Linked DNA regions of Roseisolibacter agri. The protein of the gene in region 1 binds, or shares a complex with, the protein of each later gene. Links are inferred from orthologs where the notes say so. Each region holds a gene or a part of one and is shown in the gene's direction. Other genes may lie near its edges.

Evidence for each region.
Region 2: the proteins of tsaE (region 1) and tsaD are in contact, whole or in part, in a crystal structure (PDB 6N9A), measured with the Thermotoga maritima proteins. The link is inferred for Roseisolibacter agri from one-to-one orthologs. Residues at the interface, in WP_004082108.1 of Thermotoga maritima: Leu37, Gly38, Lys46, Lys57, Val59, Lys60, Ser61, Thr63, Phe64, Thr65, Leu66, Met67, Val69, Pro71, Tyr82, Arg83, Leu84, Asp86, Asp88, Phe89, Asp93, Ile128, Asp130, Glu131, Arg134; in WP_004082750.1 of Thermotoga maritima: Cys10, Asp11, Arg49, His50, Leu82, Gly84, Gly135, Gly136, Glu154, Thr155, Leu156, Asp157, Asp158, Ser159, Glu162, Asp165, Lys166, Arg169, Leu170, Tyr175, Lys213, Thr214, Leu217, Tyr218, Gln221, Arg222, Asn324.

What each region holds. Positions count from the first base shown.
Region 1 is NZ_BRXS01000006.1:399,719-415,955, reverse strand. Bases 517-3,392 are described here. They hold tsaE (tRNA (adenosine(37)-N6)-threonylcarbamoyltransferase complex ATPase subunit type 1 TsaE), read left to right. Parts: upstream 517-1,654; coding sequence 1,655-2,131; downstream 2,132-3,392. Other genes in these bases: rimI (ribosomal protein S18-alanine N-acetyltransferase), read left to right, coding at 2,877-3,392; tsaB (tRNA (adenosine(37)-N6)-threonylcarbamoyltransferase complex dimerization subunit type 1 TsaB), read left to right, coding at 2,137-2,871; uvrB (excinuclease ABC subunit UvrB), read left to right, coding at 517-1,653. Outside these bases: more of uvrB, read left to right, coding at 1-516; more of rimI, read left to right, coding at 3,393-3,419; rosag_RS20210 (single-stranded DNA-binding protein), read left to right, coding at 3,510-4,052; rosag_RS20205 (TorF family putative porin), read right to left, coding at 4,150-4,974; rosag_RS20200 (methyl-accepting chemotaxis protein), read left to right, coding at 5,385-7,709; rosag_RS20195 (hypothetical protein), read right to left, coding at 7,785-8,675; rosag_RS20190 (NAD-dependent epimerase/dehydratase family protein), read left to right, coding at 8,874-9,860; rosag_RS20185 (MotA/TolQ/ExbB proton channel family protein), read left to right, coding at 9,875-10,675; rosag_RS20180 (ExbD/TolR family protein), read left to right, coding at 10,701-11,114; rosag_RS20175 (TonB family protein), read left to right, coding at 11,111-11,962; rosag_RS20170 (hypothetical protein), read left to right, coding at 11,988-13,319; rosag_RS20165 (OmpA family protein), read left to right, coding at 13,390-14,016; rosag_RS20160 (tetratricopeptide repeat protein), read left to right, coding at 14,019-14,825; twin-arginine translocase subunit TatC, read left to right, coding at 14,869-15,726; rosag_RS20150 (putative LPS assembly protein LptD), read left to right, coding at 15,747-16,237. UniProt on the Escherichia coli protein: Required for the formation of a threonylcarbamoyl group on adenosine at position 37 (t(6)A37) in tRNAs that read codons beginning with adenine.
Region 2 is NZ_BRXS01000010.1:12,143-19,723, forward strand. Bases 1-2,985 are described here. They hold tsaD (tRNA (adenosine(37)-N6)-threonylcarbamoyltransferase complex transferase subunit TsaD), read left to right. Parts: upstream 1-935; coding sequence 936-2,036; downstream 2,037-2,985. Other genes in these bases: rpe (ribulose-phosphate 3-epimerase), read left to right, coding at 1-129; rosag_RS24435 (TlpA disulfide reductase family protein), read left to right, coding at 126-710; rosag_RS24440 (hypothetical protein), read left to right, coding at 713-919; lgt (prolipoprotein diacylglyceryl transferase), read left to right, coding at 2,087-2,944; rosag_RS24455 (GNAT family N-acetyltransferase), read left to right, coding at 2,959-2,985. Outside these bases: more of rosag_RS24455, read left to right, coding at 2,986-3,555; rosag_RS24460 (FeoA family protein), read left to right, coding at 3,700-4,050; feoB (ferrous iron transport protein B), read left to right, coding at 4,053-6,251; rosag_RS24470 (FeoB-associated Cys-rich membrane protein), read left to right, coding at 6,251-6,418; rosag_RS24475 (hypothetical protein), read left to right, coding at 6,424-7,107; rosag_RS24480 (hypothetical protein), read left to right, coding at 7,104-7,581.

The sequences.
Region 1 (16,237 bases):
CCGGTCGAGTACAAGGCGCGCATGGTCGAGCTGCAGCGCGGCCAGAAGGTCGCGCGCGACGAGATCCTGCGGCAGCTGGTGGCCATCCAGTACAGCCGCAACGACGTCGCGTTCGAGCGCGGCACCTTCCGCGTGCGCGGCGACACCGTCGAGATCCTGCCGGCCTACGAGGAGCAGGGCGTGCGCGTGGAGCTGTGGGGCGACGAGATCGAGCGCATCTCCAAGATCAACGCGCTCACCGGCGAGACGATCGCGACGCTCGAGAAGTCGGCCATCTACCCCGCCAAGCACTTCATCACCAACCGCCCCAGCCTGGAGCGCGCGGTGAAGGCGATCCGCGCGGAGCTCGAGGAGCGCCTCGCGGTGATGCGCAACGAGGGGAAGCTGCTGGAGGCGCAGCGGCTGGAGCAGCGCACGAACTTCGACATCGAGATGATGCTCGAGATCGGGACGTGTGCGGGCATCGAGAACTACTCGCGCCACCTCTCGGGCCGCGAGGGCGGCGAGCGCCCGGCGTGCCTCTTCGACTACTTCCCCGAGGACTTCCTCGTGGTGGTGGACGAGAGCCACGTCACGCTGCCGCAGATCCGCGGCATGTACAACGGCGACCGCGCGCGCAAGCTGACGCTCGTCGACTACGGCTTCCGGCTGCCGAGCGCGCTCGACAACCGCCCGCTGATCTTCGACGAGTTCCTGGCGCTGACGCCGCGCATGGTCGCCGTGTCGGCGACGCCGGGTGAGCTGGAGCTCGAGCTGTCCGAGGGCGTCGTCGTCGAGCAGGTGATCCGCCCGACGGGGCTCATCGACCCCGAGATCGAGATCCGCCCGGTGAAGGGCCAGGTCGACGACCTGCTGAACGAGATCCGCATCCGCGAGCGGCGCGGCGAGCGCGTGCTGGTCACGACGCTCACCAAGCGCATGTCCGAGGACCTCACCGACTACCTGCAGCAGGTCGGCGTGCGCGTGAAGTACATGCACTCCGACATCGACGCGATTGAGCGCGTCGAGATCGTGCGCGGGCTGCGGCTGGGCGAGTTCGACGTGCTGGTGGGCATCAACCTGCTGCGCGAGGGGCTCGACATGCCCGAGGTGTCGCTGGTGGCCATCCTCGACGCGGACCAGGAGGGCTTCCTGCGCAGCGACCGCTCGCTGATCCAGACCGTGGGCCGCGCCGCCCGCAACGTGAACGGCCGCGCGATCTTCTACGCGGACCGCGTCACCGGCTCGATGCAGCGCTGCCTCGACGAGACGGCGCGGCGCCGCGAGACGCAGATGCGGCACAACGAGGAGCACGGCATCACGCCCTTCACCGTGGCGAAGAGCATCGAGCACGTGCGCTTCGTGACGCGCGTGGCCGACGCCCGCGAGGAGCGCGAGGAGGAGCAGGACGAGAAGGGCCGCGGCCGCGGCGGCAAGAAGAAGGCGGCCGCGAAGGTGGCGGAGCGCGCGCCGGGCTACGACACGAAGGATCCGGCCACCCTCATCGCGGAGCTGGAGGCGGAGATGAAGGAGGCCGCGAAGGCGCTCGACTTCGAGCAGGCGGCGCGCCTGCGCGACCAGCTGTTCGAGGTGAAGGCGCGCATGGGCGGCGCGTCGGCGGCGGCCGGCGGCAGCCGCGGCGGCGGGCTGGCCTCGCTGCGCGCGGAGCGCTGACGTGGACGCCGGGTTCACGTCGCCGAGCGGGCATCACGGCCCGCGCGTGCCGCCGCTGGCGGGGCGCAGCCGGCTCGCGCTGACGCGCGACGAGCTGGACGCGTGGGGCGTGCGCTTCGGGCGCGCGGCCCACGCGCCGATGGTCGTCACGCTCGCGGGCGACCTCGGGGCGGGGAAGACCACGCTCGTGCAGGCGATCTGCCGCGGCTACGGCGTGACGGGTGAGGTCACGAGCCCGACGTACGCGCTGGTGCACGAGTACGCGTCGCCGCGCGGGCCCGTCTACCACCTCGATCTCTATCGTCTGGAAGACGTGCGCGACCTCGAGAACATCGGGTGGGACGACGTGATGGGCGCGCACGCGCTGGTGCTGGTGGAGTGGCCGGAGCGCGCGGGCGACCGCCTGCCCGGACACGTCCCGCTCGACCTCGAGCACCTGCCGGGCGACGCGTCGCGGCGCCTGCTGCTCGCCGGGTGACGCGCATGTCCCGGTCGAATCGCCCGGACGACGCGATCCTCGCGCTCGACGCGAGCACCGCCGCCGCGAGCGTCGCGGTGCTGCGCGCCGGCGTGGTGGTGGCCGAGCGGACGGCGGCCATGCGTGGCGCCGACGAGGAGCGGCTGATGCCCGCGGTCGCGGCCGCGCTGGACGACGCGGGCGTGCCGGCCGGCGCGTTGGCCGCGATCGTGTGCGGCGGCGGCCCGGGGAGCTTCACCAGCCTGCGCATCGCGGGCGCCATCGCCAAGGGGCTGGCGACGGTGTGGGACTGCGCGCTGGTGGCCGCGCCGTCGCTCGCGCTCGCGGCCGCGTCGACCGCGCCCCACGACGGCCGCTGGCTCGTGACGCTCGACGCGATGCGCGGCGAGCGGTACGCGGCGCTCGTGACGCTGGAGGCGTCGGGGCACGCGCCGCGCGTCGTCGGCTACGACTTCCTCGGTGTGCACGGGGGCGACGCGGTCGACGGACTCGTCGCGACGCATCATGCGCGTGGGGTGCTCGACGCGAACGCGGCGACCGCCACGGCGCGCGGCGTCGCGGGCTTCGCGCTCGCGCTCGACGAGCGCCGCGTGGGCGACGCGGCGGCGCTCGCCCTCGCGCCGGTGGATCTCGCCCTCTGGGAGCCGGACTACGGCCGCAAGGCGGAGGCGCAGGTGAAGTGGGAGGCGCAGCACGGGCGCGCGCTGCCGGCGGACGCCGTGGGCGCGCTGCTGCCGTGAGCGCGATGCGCGACCTCGCCGCGCGCGACGCGTCGGCGCCGACGGTCCGCCTGCGGCGCGCGACCCTGGCCGACGTGGACGCGATCGCCGCGATCGAGCGGCTCGCGTTCAGCGATCCGTGGTCGCGCGACTCGTTCGCGACGCTGGCGCGGAACGGGGACGTCTTCTTCCTCGTCGCGGATGCGGGCAGCGCGCCCGGCGCGAGCGCGCCCGTGGGCTACCTGGTCGCATGGTACGTGCTGGACGAGGGCGAGGTGGCGAACATCGCGGTCGCGCCGTCGGCGCGCGGCACGGGCGTCGGCGCGCGCCTCCTGGACGCCGCGCTGGCCGAGGGACGCCGGCGCGGCGTCGGGCACATGTTCCTGGAGGTGCGCGAGTCGAACGCGGTCGCGCGGCGGCTCTACGCGTCGCGCGGCTTCATCGAGCTCGGGCGGCGGAAGCGATACTACCGCGAGCCCGTGGAGGACGCGCTGGTGCTGCGCTGCGAGCTGGCGGCGCCGCGCGGGCAGGACACGGCCGGGGGCGTCGAACGGACCCGGCGTGCGTAGATTGGATGCGGGCCTGGCGACGAGACGCCGGTACCGTGCGCTGTACGAGGTGCTGTACGAGGTCGGACCTTACTCAACCGGGAGGATATCGTGAGCAGAAGCTTGAACAAGGTGACGTTGATCGGAAACCTCGGCAGCGATCCTGAGGTGCGTGCCACGCCCGGCGGGAACCGCGTGGCCCAGTTCTCCCTTGCCACCAGCCGCACCTGGAACGACCAGAGCGGCACGAAGCAGGAGAAGACGGAGTGGCACCGCTGCGTCGTCTGGAACACGAAGGGCTCGCAGCTGGCCGACATCGTCGAGCGCTACGTGAAGAAGGGCGACAAGATCTACGTCGAGGGGCGCATCGAGTACCGCCAGTGGCAGGACAAGGACGGCCAGACGCGCTACTCCACCGAGATCAACGTGCGTGAGCTGATCCTCCTCGGCGGGCGCCGTGAAGGGGGGGACATGGACGGCGGCGAGAGCTACTCGGCGCCGCGCCGCCAGGCCGCGCCCGCGCCGCAGCGTGCCGCCACGGGCAACGCGCGTCCGGCCGCCGCGGGCGCCGGCGCCGGAGGCGCAGCGGGGAACGACGACTTCGAGGACTTCCCGGGCGCGCTCGAGGACGAGGACGACGACCTGCCGTTCTGAGTCCACACGTCGTCCGCATGCGAAGCGGGGCACACCGGATTCCGGTGTGCCCCGCTTCGCATCGTGCCGGTAGTGCCGCAGGCCGTGCCTCAGGCGCCTACCGGTGTAGCGTACGCGCCCACCCGAGCGCGATGCCCGCCGTCAGCTTGCTCCGGTGCTGCTCGCCGGGCGCGGTGAGCCGCGTCGCCGCGTCGCGCACGAGCATCGCGTGCACCGACGGCGTGATCGTCGTCGCGCCCGTCGTCCACGTCGCCGCCGCCGACAGGTCGACGTGCGTCAGGCCGCGCGCCGCGAAGTACGCCGTCTGCGTGCCGGCCGCGTCCGGGCCCTGGCCGAGGTTCACGCCGACGACGCTGCCGAGCGCGATCGAGAGACGCTCGCCGGCGGGCACGACGTGGCGGAGCGCGCCCTCGACGTAGGTGCCGCGCACCTGGCCGACGTCGTGATACGCGGCGAGCGACGGCGCGAGCGCGCCGCCGAAGGCGAGCTTCGCATAGAGCTCCGCCGTGTTGTACGCGGCCGCGATCCCGTTGGCGTGCGGATAGACGTAGCCCGCGACGCCGAGCGTCGCCGAGGCGATGCCGACGGGGCGCGCGTACTCGGTCCACAGCGACGTCGCCGTCACGAGCGTGCCCGACTCCGCGCCCAGCACGCTGATGTCGCGCGCGCCATCGTACGCACGCGGCTCCACGTTGAGCGCGGCGCCCGCGACGACCGTCCCGCGGCCGGCGGTCAACGTGACGTACGCGTCGGGCTGGATGACGGGACGATTGGTGAACGTCACGCCGCGCCAGACGTAGGCGCTGGCGACGGCGACGTCGGCGTTCAGCACCGACTGCGCGTGGGACACGGCGGGCAACACGCCCGCGAGGATGCCGAGGGCGAACGGCGCGCGCAGGAACACGGTCGGACGAGGACGCACGGATCGGGAGGGCGATGGGAACGGAAGCGGAAGGGCGCATCTCGCACGCCGCCATCTGCAGAGGCTCGGACGCCGCACACGCGCGCTTGACCACTCCTCGCCTCGCGTTTTCGTCACGATTCGCGTCGCGCGCGTGATGACAGCAGGCTCACGAAGGCGTCATGCGAATGTCATCGTCGGGATGCGGTGCGGACCTCAAGACGCATCAGGCGCGGGACGAGAATCGAGTCTGACGGCGGCGCGCGTGCCACACAGCGGTGCGCGCGCCACATCGCGCGGCGCGCAGCAGCGCCACGCACCGGTACCACGCTTCTCCACCGATCATGTCCTGGATCTCGAGCCGCGGCGCGCGCGCCGCGGCCACGTCCCGCCGGAGCCTCTCCGCGCGACTCCTCGTCCCGATCTGCGGCGTGACCGCAGCCGCCCTGGTGACGCTCGTCGCCACCGTCGCCACGCGCACCGCCGCGCAGAGCGAGCGGCAGGCGACGGCCAACGTGCAGGCGATCGCGGAGCAGTACGCGGAGAAGCTCGGCAAGGAGCTCGGCACGGCGATGACGACCGCGCGCATCCTCGGGCAGTCGCTCGAGGCGTCGCGGGCCGCTGGCGCGGCGAGCCGTGCGACCGCCGACTCGACGATCCATCGCATGCTCGCGAGCAACCCGTCGATCCTCGGCCTGTGGACGGGCTGGGAGCCGAACGCGTTCGACGGGCGCGACTCGTCGTTCGCGGGCACGCCGACGAGCGACGCGACGGGGCGTTACGTCCCGTACTTCAACCGCGGGTCGGGCGGCATCGTGCGCGAGGCGCTCGTCGACTACGACAAGGCGGGCGCGGGCGACTACTACCAGGTGCCGAAGAACACCGGGAAGGAGGCGGTCGTCGAGCCGTACGTGTACGCGGTCGCCGGGACGCCGACGCTGATCACGAGCCTCGCGGTTCCCGTCAAGGTGGACGGGCGCATCGCGGGCGTCGCCGGCGTCGACATCGCGCTCGCCGAGGTGCAGCGCACGGTGGCCGCGATCCATCCGTTCGAACAGGGGCGCGCCGCGCTCGTCTCGGGGGGCGGCAAGCTGCTCGCGCACCGCGACACCGCGCTGCTCGGCAAGGACGTGACGTCGGCGTTCTCCGACAGCGCGACGCTCGCGGCGGCGCGCGACGGCCGCCTGCACGTGGGCACCGCGACCGATCCCTCGGGCGAGCCGATCGTGCAGGTGGCGGTGCCCATCAGCGTGGCGCCGGACGCCGCGCCGTGGTCGCTCGTGCTCACGGTCCCGCGCGCTGCCATCCTGCGCGAGGCGACCGCGCTGCGCGACCTCATCATCCTGCTCGGCGGCGCCACGCTGCTGCTGCTCGCCGGCGTCGTGACGTACCTCGTGCGCAAGGTGACGCGCCCGCTCGTGGCGCTGGCGGCGACGGCCGAGCGCGTGCGCACCGAGGCGATCGCGGGCCTCGGCGCGACGGGCGCGGCGATGGCGCGCGGCGACCTCTCGCAGCCTGCGGTCGTAGACATCGCGGCGCTGTCGGTCGACTCGGAGGACGAGGTGGGCGTGCTGACGCGGGCGATCAACGGCATCGTCGCGCAGACGGCCGAGACGACGACGGCGTTCGCGGCCGCGGCGGCGGCGGTGCGCGGCGTGGCCGACGAGACGCGCGCGCTGATCGAGGCCGCGCAGCGCGGCGACCTCGCGCGCCGTGGCGACGAGGCGCGCTTCGAGGGCGCGTATCGGGAGCTGGTCGGTGGCGTCAACGCGCTGCTGGCGGCCGTCGTGACGCCCATCGGCGAGGCGAGCGCGGTGCTGGAGCGCGTCGCGCGGCGCGACGTCGCGGCGCGCATGACGGGACGCTACGACGGCGACTTCGCGAGCATCCAGCGCGCGCTCAACACGGCCACGGAGAACCTCGACGCGGCGCTCTCCGAAGTGCGCACGTCCGCCGAGCAGGTGGCGGCGGCGGGCGGGCAGATCGCGTCGGGCAGCCAGGCGCTCGCGTCCGGCGCGTCGGAGCAGGCGGCCAGCCTGGAGGAGGTCGCGGCGAGCCTGCAGGAGGTGGCGGCGATGGCGCGCACGAGCGCCGACAACGCGGTGCAGGCGCGCGCGATGGCGGCGCAGGCGCGCGAGAGCGCGCAGACGGGCGTCGCGCGCATGGAGCGGCTCACCGGCGCGATGGACGAGATCAAGCACGCCAGCGGCGAGACCGCGAAGATCATCCGCACGATCGAGGAGATCGCGTTCCAGACCAACCTGCTCGCGCTCAACGCCGCGGTCGAAGCCGCGCGCGCCGGCGACGTGGGCCGCGGCTTCGCGGTCGTCGCGGAGGAGGTCCGTGCGCTGGCCCTGCGCAGCGCCGAGGCGGCGAAGAGCACCGCGACGCTCATCGCGCAGGGCGTGCAGAGCGCGGAGCGCGGCGTGGCGCTGAACGCGGACGTGCTGGAGAGCCTGCAGGCGATCCACACGCAGATCGACGGCGTCTCGGCGATGGTCGGCGAGATCTCCGCCGCGAGCGAGCAGCAGGCCGACGGCGTCGAGCAGCTGAACCACGCCGTGGACCAGATGAACGGGGTGACGCAGCAGGTCGCGGCGAGCGCTGAGGAGTCGGCGAGCGGCGCGGAGGAGCTGGCGGGGCAGGCCGCGACGCTGCACTCGGTGGTGGCGCAGTTCCAGCTGACCGAGCAGGCTCGCGTCGCGCGTGGGCCCGCCCGCGCATCGCGCGGTCGCGGTATGGCCGCGGCGCGCTGAGCGACGCACGATCCCGCATGCAGCGAGGGCCGCGGCGCATGCGCCGCGGCCCTCGTGTCGTCCCCCCGCGTCGCGTCACGGCAGGTCGATGCCGCAGCTCCACTCGTAGACGCCGCTCAGGCGGATGTCGATCTGCGCCGTGCGCTGGTTGCGACGGAAGCGCGTGCGCTCGGGCTTCATAGCGGCCATCGGGCCGGTGAGCCAGCGGATCTCGCCCGTGGCCGCCTCGTACGCGTAGCGCCCCGTGCCGCCGTTGTCGAGGCGACGGTAGGTGCCGTCCGCGCGGAGCGTGAGCGAGCCCTTGGGATCGGAGACCATTCGCCGATAGGCGCCGGCGCCGCTCCAGTAGTCGTAGGTGCACGCGTAGCTGCCCAGCACGAGCGCACCGCCCCAGGCGGGAGTGGCCGGCGTTGCGGGGGCCGCGGGCGCGGGAGCCGGTGCGGCCGGTGCGGCGGGTGCCACCGGCGCGGCGGCGGGACGGACGGGCGGCGCCGCGGGTGCGGCAGCCGGCACCGGGGCGGCGGCGGGAGCGGTCGGCGTGGCGGGCGCGGGGCGGAACAGCGCCTCCATCCGCTCGCGCAGCTCGGGACGCTCGGCGAAGCGCGCGCCCAGCCGACGGCCGACCTCGGGGTCGAGCTTCAGCGCTCGCGTCACGACCGCCCGGGCGCTGTCGGCCCGCCCCTGTCCGGCGAGCGACGCGCCGAGGAGGAAGTGCGCGACCGCGCTGCGCGGCTCCAGGAGCGCCGCGCGCTCGAAGTAGCTCTGCGCCAGCGCCGGCTGGGAAGGCGAGGACTTGAAGAGGTAGCCGCAGCCGTAGAAGACGAGGTTCGCGGCGGAGAGCATGGGCGGCGTCGGCCCGTCGGGGTCGCAGCCGCCGAGGTCCTGGGCACGTGCGGCCGCGGGGAGCGTGGCGACGGCGAGCGCGACGAGGGCGGTGCGGAGGGCGGGGCGTGGAGCTGTGGGCACGTCCGGGTGGGGTGAAGGGCAGGTCACGCGGGTCCGCTGGGGAAACGAGGCGGGCGCGGCGTGCGTCACGGATGGGACGTCGGCCGTCGGCGCGCGGTGCCGGCGCCCGCCCGTGGCCGGTTAGATTCCGCCGCCGCAACGCCGGCCGGGCCCTCGCGGGCCCCGTCCGGCGGCCTCCCTCACCGTCATCCGCGCACCATGGCCAAGAAGGCGCTCGTCACCGGCGGAGCCGGGTTCATCGGCTCGCACGTCGCCGACCTGTTCGTCGCCGAAGGGTACGCCGTCACCGTCGTCGACAACCTGTCGAGCGGGCGGCGCGAGAACCTGAACCCCGCGGTGACGTTCGTGGAGGGCGACATCGGCGCCTCCGAGACGGCGGCGCTGGTGCGCACGGGCGGCTTCGACGTCGTGTGCCACCTCGCCGCGCAGATCGACGTGCGCAAGAGCGTCACCGATCCGCGCTTCGACGCGACGCAGAACGTCCTCGGCTCCCTCAACGTGCTGGAGGCGGCGCGGCAGGCGAAGGCGGAGGGCGGCCGCGCGCCGCGCGTCGTGTTCGCGAGCACCGGCGGCGCGCTGTACGGCGACTTCGTGCAGCCGCCCGCACGCGAGACGGATCCCAAGGATCCCGAGTCGCCGTACGGCATCGCGAAGCTGAGCGTCGAGTACTACATGGCGTACTACGCGCGCCAGCACGGCATGGAGTGCGTCGCGCTGCGCTTCGCCAACGTCTATGGCCCGCGACAGGACCCGCACGGCGAGGCCGGCGTGGTGGCGATCTTCTGCAACCGCATCCTCGACGGCCGCGCGATGACGACGTTCGGCACCGGCGAGCAGACGCGCGACTACGTGTTCGTGAAGGACGTCGCGCGCGCGAACTTCCTCGCCGCGACCACCGCGCTGCCCCCCGTCGGCCCGCTGGACGCGCGCGCGTTCAACGTCGGCACGGGCATCGAGACGAGCGTCAACCGCCTGGCCGAGCTGCTGCAGCAGGCGGCGAACAGCCACACGCCCGTCGAGCGCGCGCCCGCGCGCGCCGGTGAGCTGCAGCGCAGTGCGCTCGTGGTCGACAAGGCCCGCGAGCAGCTCGGGTGGACGCCGCAGGTCTCGCTCGCCGACGGCCTCGCCGAGACGTACCGCTTCTTCGCCGAGCGTCGCGTGCGTTCCGCGGGAGCGACGGCGTGAGGGTGAGGTCCGTGATGCGCACGATGACGACCACGTCGCTGCTGGCGCTCGCGAGCATGACGGCGAGTGCCGGCGCCGGCGCGCAGGAGACGCCGGCGCTCGGCGGCGGCAGCGCCGCGGCGTCGAGCGGCGTGCCGAGCAGCGCCTACGAGCTGGTGGTCGCCGGCTCCACCGAGACGAAGGTCGTGCTCGTGCTGCTGCTCGTGCTCTCGCTCGTGAGCTGGGGCATCATGCTCGCGAAGTTCCGCGAGTTCGGGCGCGTGGAGAAGGCGGGCCGCCAGTTCGTGCGCGAGTTCGAGCACGCGGGCTCGCTGACCGAGGCCGAGCGCGTCGCGGGCCGCGCGAGCGCGAGCCCGTTCGTCGACGTCTTCCGCCGCGCGATGCTCTTCCTCTCGGAGACCCGGCCCGCGCTGCCGGGCAGCTCGGATCGTGGCGCGCGCCTGAGCGCGTCGCAGGTGGAGGCGCTGCGCCTCGTGCTCGACGCCGAGAGCGACGGTGGCAGCGACCGCCTCGGCCGCTTCGTCTCCTGGCTCGCGACCATCGGCTCGGTGAGCCCGCTCATCGGGCTGCTCGGCACGGTGCTCGGCGTCATCTCGGCGTTCACGGGCATCGCGCAGAAGGGCTCGGGCAACATCGCCGCGGTCGCGCCGGGCGTGGCCGAGGCGCTGGTGGCGACGGCGGCCGCGCTGACGGTGGCCATTCCCGCGGTGTTCGGGTACAACGCCCTGGCGAACCGACTGAACCGCATCCAGGGAGAGCTGGACGGCTTCGGGTCCGAGCTGATCGCGCTGCTCGTGCGCGAGGACCGCATCTGAGCCGCGCCGACCGGGAGACCGCACCGTGAGCCGCCGTCGTCGCGAGCGCTTCGCGCTCAACGCCGAGATCAACGTCGTGTCGCTGATCGACGTGATGATGCTGCTGATGGTGATCTTCATGATCACCGCGCCGATGATGCAGGGGGGCGTCGACATCGCGCTTCCCACGGCGAAGGCGCGCCCGCTGGAGGCGAAGCGCAGCCTGTCGGTCTCCGTGACGCGCGACGGCCGCATCTTCGTCGACGAGACGCCGCTGTCGCTCGCGGAGTTCGAGGGGAGCTTCCGCACGCTGGCGGAGCAGAAGGGGAGCGCGGGCGGCGTGTACCTGCGCGCCGATGCGGGCGTGCCGTACGGTACGGTGGTGCGCGTGCTGGGCGTGATGCGCGCGAGCGGGGTGGGCGACGTGGGCCTCGTCGCGGAGCCCGAGGCGACGCCGTGACACGGGCGACCGGCGGCGCGGCCGCCGGCGGCGAGCCGGCGGTGGTGGGGCGCTACGTGCCGCGCCCGTCGGCGCGCGCGCGCGCCAAGTCGACGCGGCTGGGCGGCCCGATCGCCTTCTCGGCGGTGGTGCACGCGGCGGTCATCGCGGCGCTGGTGATCGTGCGCCCGGCGCCGCTGCCGCCGCTGCCGCCCGTGTATCGCGTGGACCTGGTGGCGGCGCCGCCGGGCCCGCGCGCGGAGGGGATCGTCCCGCCGACGCCCGCGCCGCCGACGCCGCCCGCGCCCGAGCCGCCGGCCCCGAAGCCCGCGCCCCCGCGCGCCGCCGAGCCGACGCCGAAGGAGATGCCCGCGCCCAAGGCCACGCCCGAGCCGAGCCGGAAGCCGCCGCCGGCGCGCGCGACGCCGAACCCGGCGCCGGCCAAGCCCGCGCCCGCGAAGCCCGACGCGGCGAAGCCGACGACGCCCGCGAAGCCGGCCACGCCGCCACGCGCGGGCGGTGGCCCCGAGGGCGGGCGCGGCACGGACGTCGCGAACGTCAGCATCCGCGGGCTCGAATTCCCGTTCCCTGGGTACCTGCAGAACATCGTCCGGCAGGTGGCGCTGCGGTTCACGCCGCCCGGCGGCGGCGGCGCGCTGACCGCGGACCTCGCGTTCCTCATCCATCGCGACGGGTCCGTGTCCAACGTCCGCATCGTGCGGCGGTCGGGGAACTACGCCTTCGACCTCGAGGCGCAGGGCGCGATCGAGGCGGTGGGCGCGGCGAAGGCGTTCGGGCCGCTGCCCGAGGGTTTCCGCGACGACGTGCTGCCCGTGACCTTCAGCTTCGACCCGCGCGTCATCCGCTGACGCGCGCGCTTCCCAACATCGCCTCGTGACGCCCTCCCGCATCGCCCGCCCTCTGGGCGCGCCCCTGGCGCTCGCCGCCGCCCTCCTCGCCGCCCCGACGCTCGCCGCGCCGCTCCGCGCGCAGGACTCGACGGCCGGCGTCAGCGTCCGCCTGATGTACGAGTCGGGCACGCGACCCGGCGTCGTCGTGCTCCCCGTGAAGGGGACGGCGGGCGACTCGATCCGCGCGATCCTGGAGCGCGACTGGGACTTCGGCGACCGCGTCACCGTCGTCACCGGATCCGCGGGCGACGCGCTGGCGACGGGCACGTCGATCAACTGGGACCTCGCGAAGCGGCTCGGCGCCGCGGCGGTGGTGCAGCCGACGGTGAACGCGCAGGGCGCGCTGCACCTGGCGGTGCACGACGTGGCGCGACGGCAGCTGCTCGCGGTGCGCGACTTCGCGCTCGCCGGGCAGCCGCTGAGCGGCGAGTGGCGGCAGAGCGTGCACCTGGCCGCCGACGAGGTGGAGCGGTGGCTGACGGGCGTGCGCGGCATCGCGTCGTCGCGCATCGCGTTCATCCGCGACCGCCGCGTGTGGATCGTCGACAGCGACGGCGAGAACGCGCGCGCGATCTCGGACCGCGGCGCGCTCTCGCCGGCGTGGCACCCGAGCGGCCGCAGCGTCGTGCACAGCGTGCTGACGGACCGCGGCTATCAGCAGATCGTGGTGCGCGACATCGGCGGCGGGCAGCGCGTGGTCGCGCAGGGCGGGGTGACCAACATCACGCCGACCGTGTCGCCCGACGGCGAGACCGTCGTCTATGCGAACGGGCAGGAGCGCGGCGTGGACCTGTTCGCGGTGCCGTTCACGGGCGGGAGCCCGCGGCGCATCACGATCGGGCGCGGCACCGACAACATGTCGCCCAGCTTCAGCCCGGACGGGCGGCGCCTGGTGTTCACCTCGGGCCGTTCCGGCCACCCGGAGGTGTATATTACCGACGCCGATGGGACGAACGCCGAGCTGCTGACGCAGTTCGCGTACGGCGAGCAGAGCTACCGGTCCGACCCGGACTGGTCGCCGGACGGACGCCTGGTGGCGTTCCAGTCGCTCATCGGCGGGGTGTTCCAGGTGATGACCATCGGGTTGCGCGACAAGGGAGTGAAGCAGCTCACGGCCGAGGGACGGAACGAAGCGCCGTCCTGGGCTCCCGACTCGCGCCACGTGGTGGTGACCTCCACGCGGACCGGGCAGCAGCAGCTGTTCGTGCTCGACGTGGAGACCCGGCGCGCGCGGCAGCTGACCCGAGGGGGCGGCGGCGCGCGCATGGGGGCCTGGTCGCCCTGGCTGGCCTCCGCGGCATCCGCCCGGCCCTGAAGCGACGGGGGCCGGCGCGCCGTCCCATCCGCAGCAGACCACCCGCGGTCCTCACCGGAGACTTCTCGACATGCCCATCGCTCGTCGCGCCCAGTTCGCCCGTGCCACCGTCCTGTTCACCATCGCCGGGCTGACGCTCGCGGCGTGCCGCAAGAAGCCGGCGGCCGCCCCCGCGCCCGCGCCGACGACGCGTGTGAACCAGGACAGCATCGACGCCGCCCGCCGGGCGCAGGAGGAGCGTGACCGCGCCGCCCGCGACGCCGCCGCGCGCGACTCGGCCGCCCGCGCCCAGGCCCGCCTCGACAGCATCGTGAACGCGGCGCGCGCGACGCTCAACGCTCCGGTGTACTTCGACTACGACGCGGCCGACCTGCGCGACGACGCGCGCGGCGTGCTCGAGGCCAAGCTGCCGATCCTGACGGCGAACTCGGGTCTCCGCATCCGCATCGCCGGTCACACCGACAGCCGCGGCTCCGACGAGTACAACCTCGCGCTCGGCCAGCGCCGCGCGTCGGCGGTGAAGGACTGGCTGACGGGCCGCGGCATCGACGGCGGTCGCATCGAGATCGTCAGCTTCGGCGAGGAGCGCCCGGGCTGCACCGAGGAGGCCGAGTCGTGCTGGTCGCAGAACCGTCGCGCCGAGTTCGAGGTGACGGCGGGCGGCGAGCGCCTCACGGTTCCGGGCGGGGCCCAGTGAGCATGCGCCACGCGCGCCGACTCGCCGTCGTCGCGGCCCTGCCGCTGACGACGGCCGCCTGCTTCGCCACGCGTGCCGACGTGCGCGTGCTGCAGCAGGACATCGCGACCGTGCGCAGCGAGACGGCGCGGGCGGATTCGGCGCGCGTGGCGCAGCTGGACCGCGTCACGTCGCAGCTCGGCGCGGTGAACGACTCGCTCCGCGCCATGTCGTCGCGTGCCGCCCGCTTCCAGGGCGACGCGCGCGACGCGCTGCGCGGGCTCGGCGAGCAGCTGATCCAGGTGCAGGAGCTCACCGGCCAGAGTCAGCGGCGCCTGCAGGAGCTGCGCGCCTCGATGGAGCAGCGTGCGGAGACGGCGCCACCCGCGGGCGGCGCGCCGGTCGCCGCGGTCGACTCCACTGGCGGCCCGGGGCCGAACCAGCTGTACGAGATCTCGCTCGACCAGTTCCGCCGCGGCAGCTTCGCGACGGCGCGCACGGGGTTCCTCGATCTCCTGCGCCGCTTCCCGACCGCCGACGTCGCGGCCGACGCGCAGTTCTACGTCGCCGAGTCGTACGCGAGCGAGCGCAACGCGGCGGCGGCCGACAGCGCGTACCAGGCCGTGGTGACGCGCTACCCGCAGTCGCCGCGCGCGGCGACCGCGCTCTACAAGCGCGCGCGCGCCCGGCAGGCCGCCGGCCGCCGCACCGAGGCGCGCCCGCTGTTCGAGGAGCTCGTGCGTCGCTTCCCGCGCTCGGACGAGGCGGAGCTGGCGCGCGAGGCCCTGCGCGAGACGACGCGTCCCTCGGGGACGCGCGACCGATCCTGAGCCACACGGGCGCGCCCGCGCGCCGCGCCCTGCCGCACCCGCGATGACCTCGCCGATCAAGAGCGCCGCGGCCGAGATGCCGTTCCTCGACCACCTCGAGGAGCTGCGGTGGCGCCTCGTGTGGTCGCTCGCGGCGTTCTGCGTCGCGCTCGTGGTCGCGTTCGCGATCGTGTCGCAGTTCGACATCATCAAGTGGCTCGAGGCGCCGGTGCTGCCGTTCCTCGGCGGGCGCAAGCTGGTGTACACGAACCCGGCCGATCCCTTCGGCATCGTCCTGAACGCGTCGTTCGCGCTCGGGCTGCTGCTCGCGTCGCCGGTGATCGGCTACCAGCTGTGGGCGTTCCTCTCGCCGGCGCTCTACAAGCACGAGAAGCGCATCATCATCCCGGTGCTCGCGGGCGGCGTGGGGCTGTTCCTGGCCGGCGCCGCGCTCGCGTTCTTCGTCGTGCTGCCGTTCACGCTGCAGTTCCTGCTCTCGTTCCAGAGCTCGGCGATCGAGCCGATGCTGACGGTGAGCGGGTACTTCGACTTCGCCATCGGGATGGCGGTGGCGTTCGGCATCGTGTTCGAGCTGCCGATCGTGATCCTCGCGCTGACGGCGCTCGGGATCCTCACGCCGGCGTTCCTGAACAAGTACCGCCGGCACGCGATCGTGCTCTGCATCGTCGGCGCGGCCTTCGTGACGCCGGGCGCGGACCCGACCTCGCTGTTCGCGCTGGCGATCCCGCTCTACTTCCTGTTCGAGCTGAGCGTCGTGCTGTCGACGGTGATCTACCGCCAGCGGGTGCGCCGTGAGGCGCGCCGCGCGGCGCTGGAGGAGGCGGAGACGGCCGCGGCGATGGTACGGCCGCTCGACGCGGACGCCGGCCCGGTGCGCCTCGACCAGGGCGGGATCGCGTGAGCGCGGGCGTCAGGACGCCGATGCGACGCGCGCTCGCGGCGTGCGGGATCGCGCTCGCCGCGCTGGCCGCGGCGGCCGGCGCGCAGCCGCCGGGGCTTCCGGGCGGCGTCCGCCTGCCGAACATCGGGGGCGGCGCGCAGCAGCCCACGCGGCGCCCCGGCAGCGACTCGGCGCTGGTCAAGTTCCTCGATCCCGACTCCACGCTGACCGCGCTGCTCGCGCGCCCCGGCTTCACCGCCACGCGCTACCAGGGCGACACGGTGCGCTTCCAGGCGGAGCGCCGGCTGCTCGTGCTGGAGGGGAAGCCCGCCGCCGTCGAACGCGAGGGTACGCTGCTCGTCGGCAGCCACGTCGAGTACGACGACTCGACGCAGGTCATCGTGGCGCGCCCGGACTCGGTGCGCGGCGACACGGTCTTCCTTCGCGACCCGTCGCAGGCGGACGTCTCGGTGCGCGGCCGCATCGTCTACTACGTGGCCGAGAAGCGCGGCACGATCGAGCAGTTCCAGAC
Region 2 (7,581 bases), on another replicon or contig:
CGCGACACGATCCTCCGCTGCCGCCGCGCGGGCGCCGACACCTTCGTCGCCGGCAACGCGATCTTCGCCGCCGCCGACCCGCGCGCCGAGATCGCGGCGCTGCGCAACGCCAGCCTGGAGACCGCATGACCGCGCGCGCGCAGTGGACCCTCGTCCTCGGCGTCATCGCCGCGCTGGCGCTGGGGCTGTGGGCCGCCACGCACCTGCTGAAGGACGAGCTCTATCACGTCGAGGTGGGCAGCGAGGCGCCGCGCTTCGCCGCGGTCACGCTCGACACGCCGGCGAAGCCGCGCACGCTCGACGACTACAAGGGCCGCGTCGTGCTCGTGAACATCTGGGCGACGTGGTGCCCGCCCTGCCGCCAGGAGATGCCCAGCCTGCAGGCGCTGCACCGCGACTTCTCGCCGCGCGGCTTCCGCGTCGTCGCCGTCAGCATCGACGACGCGGGCGCCGAGCAGAAGGTGCGCGACTTCGTGCAGGAGTTCGGGCTCACCTTCGACGTGCTGCACGATCCCGCGGGCGCCATCCAGAAGCAGTACGCGACCACCGGCGTGCCCGAGAACTTCGTCATCGGCGCCGACGGCACGGTGCGCAAGAAGGCGTACGCGCAGGACTGGAACTCGCCCGAGAACCGCGCGCTGATCGCGCGGCTCCTGGACGAGGCGGGCGCGCCGGCGGCCGGCGCGGCGACGACGGCCGGAACGCGCTGACGATGCCGGGACGTGGCGCCGACCGCCGCGCGACCGACCGCGACGACGAGCGCCGCGCCGAGACGTGGGCGCTCGGCCGCGGCACGGCGATGCTGCTCGCGATCGGGCTCGCGGCGCTGCTCTGGCTCGCCGTGCAGCTGGAGCGCGCGACGCACGTGGTGACGGAAGCGGAGACCGCGCGCACGGTGAGCGCGGAGACCACGCGGTGAGCGCGCCGTGAAGACGCTGCGCGTGCTCGGCATCGAGACGTCGTGCGACGAGACGTCGGCCGCGGTGGTGGAGGGGCATCGTGACGACGTCGCGCTGCGCTCGCTCGTGATCCTGTCGCAGGACGTGCACCGCCTGTTCGGCGGCGTGGTGCCCGAGCTGGCGAGCCGCGCGCACCTCACGAGCGTCGTGCCCGTCGTACGCCGCGCGCTCGACGACGCGGGCGTGGGCGTGCGCGACCTGGACGCGGTCGCGGTGACGCACGCGCCCGGGCTCGTGGGCGCGCTGCTGGTGGGCGTGAGCTACGGCAAGGCGCTGGCGCACGCCGCGGGCGTGCCGCTCGTCGGCGCGCACCACATGGAGGGCCACCTCTTCGCGACCGCGCTGGAGCACGCGGACGCCACGCCGCCGTTCACGGCGCTGCTGGTGTCGGGCGGGCACACGCTGCTGCTGGACGTGGCGGCGTGGGGCGACTACCGGCTGCTGGGCGCGACGCGCGACGACGCCGCGGGCGAGGCGTTCGACAAGGTCGCGAAGCTGCTCGGCCTTCCCTACCCTGGCGGCCGCCACATCGAGCGGCTGGCGCGCACCGGCACGCCCGACCGCCACCGCTTCGCGCGGCCGATGGTGCGCGCCAACCAGACGCCCGCCGACGCCGATTACTACGACGTCTCGTTCAGCGGGTTGAAGACCGCGGTGCTGCACGCCGTGCGCCGTGCCGAGGCGGAGGGGGCCGACGCGCTGGACGCCGAGCGGCCGCACCTCGCGCGCGGCTTCCAGGACGCGCTGATCGAGACGCTGGTGGAGAAGACGTACCGCGCCGCGCGCGCGTTCGACCGCCGGCGCGTGGTGCTGGGCGGCGGCGTGGCGTGCAACGGCGCGCTGGTGGCCGCGATGCGCCGCCGGCTGGAGCCGCGCGGCGCGACGGTGTTCGCGCCCACGCCGCGCCTCGCCACCGACAATGCCGCCATGATCGCGCGCGCGGGGCTCTTCCGCCTGGAGCGCGGCGAGACCGCCGACCTGTCGCTCAACGCGTACGCGACGCTGCCGATGCCCGGGCTCGTGGACGAGCGCCGCACCGGACGCGCCGAGTGGCGCGCGGGCGCCGCGTCCGGCTGACCCCCCGCCGGCGCCCCGCCTATCTTTTCCGCATCCCCGACGCCCACTCCATGAATCTCGCCGCTCCGTTCGTCCACGCGCCGTTCTCCCTCGACATCGGCCCGCTGCAGCTCACCGGCTTCGGGCTCGCAGTGCTCGCGGCGTTCGGGCTGTCGCAGATCGTCACGATGCGCGAGCTGACACGGCGCGGCCACGACCTCTACGCGCAGACCACGCCCGACATCGTCTTCGCGGCGCTGCTCGGCTTCCTGATCGGCGCGAAGCTGTACTACGTCGTGCTCACCGGCGACCCGGGCGCGATCTTCAGCCGCGGCGGCTTCGTGTTCTGGGGCGGCTTCATGGGCTCCGTGGCGCTCTGCTGGCTCACCATCAAGCGGAAGAAGCTGAGCTTCGCGCGCTACGCGGACGTCGCGGGCATCGCGATCGCGGGCGGCTACGCGGTGGGACGCACGGGGTGCTTCGCCGTCGGCGACGACTACGGCCGGCCGTGGAACGGGCCGCTCGCGTTCACCTTCCCGAACGGCGCGCCGCCGTCGACCGCGGCCAACATGCAGGACCTGTTCGGCATCCCGCTCGCGCCGGGCACGCCGCCGAACCAGGTGATCGCCGTGCACCCGACGCAGCTGTACGAGACGGCGATGGGCTTCGTGATGTTCCTCATCCTCTGGCGCTTCCGCGACCACGAGCACGCCGAGGGGTGGCTGTTCGGGCTGTACTGCGTGCTGGCGGGGATCGAGCGGTTCATCGTCGAGTTCTTCCGCGCCAAGGACGACCAGCTGACGTTCGGGCTGACGACCGCGCAGGTGATCGCGATCGCCATCGCGCTGGTGGGCGTGATCGTGATGGTCGCGCGCCGCACGCCGCGTCCCGGCGCGCCCGGCATCCACGCGACCGCCGCGGCGGCCTGACGTCGCGGGACGGCATGCCCGGCGCCGCGGTCCACGTCCCCGTGCTCGCGGGTCGGCACGTGCGGCTGGAGCCGCTCTCGCTGGCGCACGTGCCGGGGCTGTGCGAGGTCGGGCTCGACCCGGAGCTGTGGCGCATCACCGTGTCGTACGTCGCCACGCCCGCGGACATGCGCCGCTACGTCGAGGCGGCGCTCGCGGACCGCGACGCGGGGACGGCGTTTCCCTATGCGCAGGTCGAGGTCGCGACGGGACGCGTGGTCGGGAGCACGCGCCTCGCCAACTGGGCGCCCACGCACCGCCGCATCGAGATCGGGTGGACGTGGATCGCGCCGCCCTGGCAGCGCACGGCGATCAACACGGAGGCCAAGCTCCTCCTGATGACGCACGCCTTCGAGTCGCTGCTGTGCCAGCGCGTGGAGCTGAAGACGGACGCGATCAACGATCGGTCGCGGGCGGCGATCCTCCGGCTCGGCGCGGTCGAGGAGGGGACGCTCCGGCGGCACACGGTGACCGACCTGGGGCGGACGCGGGACACGGTGTTCTTCAGCGTGCTGTCCGACGAGTGGCCGCGCGTGAAGGCGGGGCTGGAGGCACGGCTGCTGCCTCGCTGACCGCCTGCTGACTCCATCCGGCGGCCCCTCGTCCGCAATCCCGAATGCGATTGACGTGATTGCGGCCCCATGTCAGATTACGAGGGCGCGAATGAGAACCGTTCTCAACACGCGTCCCGCTTCCGTCGCTCCGTCCCGATCCGCGTGCTGAGCCTCTTCGCCCGCCGTCCGCGTCCGTCGCGCGCGCTGACCGTCGTGTCCGCGCCCGAGAGCGACGCGTCCGCCACGGGATCTGCGACGACGGCCGCCCGCGCGATCACGCCGCCCGCGTCCTGCCCGCTGGCCGCCTGCGGCCCCGGCGCCCGCGCCACGGTGCTCGCGCTCTGCTGCGGCCACGCCGACGCCTGCCGCCTCCGCGCGCTCGGCTTCAGCGAGGGAACGCAGGTGGACGTCGTCGACGCCCGCCACGCCATGCTGCTCGACGTGCGCGGCACGCGCATCGCCCTCGGCCCCGCGCTGACGGCCGGCATCACCGTCCAGCCGCACGCGGGCTGACGGTGGCCTCCCCGCCCGTCACGGCGGGCGGACTCGACGCGAGGACCCCCGGCAGCACGGCCCCCGCGGCCCCGATCCACGACGCGCGCCCGCTCCGCGTCGCCCTCATCGGGAACCCGAACACGGGGAAGACGACGCTCTTCAACGCCCTCACCGGGCTGCGGCAGAAGGTCGGCAACTTCGCCGGCGTCACCGTCGAGCGTCACGAGGGGAGCTACCGCACCGACGACGGCCGCCGCGTCGCGGTCCTCGACCTCCCCGGCAGCTACTCGCTCTCCGCCGGCTCCCCCGACGAGGCGATCGCCCTCGAGGTGCTGATCGGCCGCGGGAAGGACGTCCCGCTCCCGGACGTCGTGGTCGTCGTGATCGACGCGCAGCACCTGGAGCGCAACCTCTTCCTCGCGGGCCAGGTGCTGGAGCTCGGCCTGCCGGTCGTCGTCGCGCTGAACCAGATCGACGCCGCCGTCGCCGCGGGCGTGACGATCGACGTCCCGGAGCTGATCCACGAGCTGGGCGTCACGGTCATCCCCACGGTCGCGAAGCGCGGCGAGGGCGTGGACGCGCTCAAGCGCGCGATCGCCGCCGCCCCAGGCTTCCCGCCGGCCGAGCGGCGCTTCGCGCTGCCGCCGGCGGCCGAGGAGGCGCTGGCGCCGCTCGCGGCGCGGCTGGAGGACGCGGGGCTGCCCCGCTCCGCCGCGCGCATGGAGGCGCTGCGCCTGCTGGGCGTCGCGCACCCCGAGGCGCACCTCGCCGACGTGCCCGACGCGGCGCCGTTGCTGGCGCGGGCGCGCGACGTGCTGACGACGGCCGGCCTCGTGCCCGAGCGGCTGGAGGCGGAGCTGCGCTACGGCTGGATCGCGGGCGTGCTGGCGCGCAGCCTCACGCGCGCCGCGCCGCGCGGCCGCACCGCGACGCACCGCATTGACAGCGTGGCGCTGCACCGCGTGTGGGGCCCGCTGCTGTTCGTGACGCTGATGGCGCTCGTCTTCCAGGCGATCTTCACCTGGGCGACGCCGCTGATGGACGCGATCGAGGGCGTGGTGGGGTGGATGGGCGCGCGCGTCGGCGACGCGCTGCCGCCGGGCGACCTGCGCTCGCTCGTCGTGGACGGCGTGTTCGCGGGCGTGGGCGGCGTGCTGGTGTTCCTGCCGCAGATCGCGATGCTCTTCCTGTTCATCGGCATCCTCGAGGACAGCGGCTACATGGCGCGCGCCGCGTTCCTGATGGACGGGCTGATGCGCCGCGTGGGGCTGCACGGCAAGAGCTTCATCCCGATGCTCTCGGGCTACGCGTGCGCGGTGCCGGGCATCATGGCCGCGCGCACGGTCGAGAACCCGAAGGACCGCCTCGCGACGATCATGGTCGTGCCGCTCATGAGCTGCTCGGCGCGGCTGCCGATCTACGCGCTGCTGATCGGCGCGTTCGTGCCGCCGGTCGCGCTGCTCGGCGGCGCGATGACGCTGCAGGGCGTGACGATGCTCGGCATGTACTTCCTGGGCACCGTCACCGCGCTGGGCGTCGCGGCGGTGTTCAAGCGCACGCTGCTGCGCGGCCCCGCGCGCCCGATGATCCTGGAGCTCCCCGCGTACCGGCTGCCGAGCGCGAAGAGCCTGCTGATCGGCGTGTACGGACGCGCGCTGATGTTCGTGCGCCGCGCGGGCACGGTGATCCTCGCGCTGTCGATCGTGCTCTGGGCGCTCGCGACCTACCCGAAGACGACGCCCGACGCGTCGCTGCCCGAGGCCGCGCAGCAGGAGCAGCAGCTGGAGCGCTCCTTCCTCGGCCGCATCGGCCACGCGATGGAGCCGGCGGTGCGCCCGCTCGGCTACGACTGGAAGATCGGCGTGTCGATCGCCGCCAGCTTCGCGGCGCGCGAGGTGTTCGTCAGCACGATGGGCACGATCTATGGCGTCGGCGACACGGAGCAGGACGACGCGGCGGCGCTGCGCGAGAAGCTGCGCGCCGAGCGCGATCCGCGGACCGGCCGCGCAGCATACACGCCGCTGGTGGCGATCGGGCTGATGGTGTTCTACGTCTACGCGCTGATGTGCATGAGCACCATGGCCGTGACGGTGCGCGAGACGGGCGGCGGCCGCACCGGCTGGAAGTGGGCCGGCGTGCAGTTCGCCTACATGCTGGGACTCGCCTACGTGGCGGCGCTGGTCGTGTACCAGGGCGGCCGCCTGCTGGGATGGGGCTGATGGAGATGCAGACGCTGATCGTCATCGCGATCGTCGCGGTGGCGCTGCTGTTCGTGGGTCGCCGCGCGTGGAGCACGCTGCGTCCGAAGCGGGACGCGGGCTGCGGCCACGACTGCGGTTGTGGACCGGCCGCGTCGCGCACCGAGGGCGACTGGTCCAAGACCTGAGCGCGATGACCATGCACCGCTCGTGGGCGGGCGCGCTCGTCACGCGCATGCTCGTCACGCTCGCGCTCGTGCCGGCGGCTGCGCTGGCGCAGGCGCCCGCCACCGCCGACGTGCCGCGCGTGACGCTCGTGCTCTCGGCCGGCGGCGGCTCGGCCTTCGCGGCGCCGTCGATCCACGACGACCATGCCGCGGTGCTCGGCCTCGTGGGCGCGCGGCGGCAGCTGTGGCGCGCCGTGATGCTGGAGGGTGCGCTGCAGCTGCAGACGTCCTTCGTGCGCGGCAGCGACCTGCTGCTCGTGTGCGTGCCCGTGTCGCCCGGCAGCGACCGGTGCCGGGCCCGCAGCCTCGGCCCGCGCGCCCTCGCGGCCGACGCGTTCGTGAGCGGCCTCGCGCGCGTCGGCGTCGAGCGCCGGCTGGGCACGGGCGGCCCGTTCGTGCGCCTCGCGACCGGCGGCGGCTACATGACCGAGGTGCGCCAGCCGTTCGCGACGCTCGCCGGCGGCCTCGCCTACGGCGGCCGGCGTGCGCGCGTGGCGCTGGAGCTCGATCGCTGGTGGTCGCGCGTGGACGTCGCCGAGGCGACGATCTCGATGCGGAATCCCGAGGACCGCAGCACGCGCACGCTGCACGAGGGCGCGACCTCCACGTTCGTGCGCCTGGGCCTCGATATCCCCGTCGGCGCGCGATGAGGCGCGCCGCGCGACTGGCGATCGCCGTCGCGCTGGTGGCGACCGCCCGCCCGCTCGCCGCGCAGCGGCTCGCGTGGGACGTGAGCGCCGGCGTCGGCGCGATGCCCGACGCGTTCAGCGCGCGCTGCGGCGCCGGCGGTCGCTCGAGCGGCGGCGGATTCCTGCTCGGCGTCGCGGGGCGCTGGCGACTGCCGCCGCTCGTCGTGCTGGAGGCGGACCTCTCGACGGGCATCTCGACGTTCGCGAAGGGGTGCGACGCGGTGCTGCGCGCGCGCGCGACCCCGCTCGGCGATGGCCGCGTGGCGGAGCGCGAGTTCGTGGGCTACGCGGTCGAGACGCGCGATCCCGCGTTCTGGGCCGCGTCGCTGCGCGCGGGCGTCGAGACGCCGGAAGGCGCACCGCGGCGCGTGCCGCTGCTGCGCGCGACCGCGGGCGCTGGGCTCGTGCGCAACGCGGCCAAGCCGCAGCTCGAGC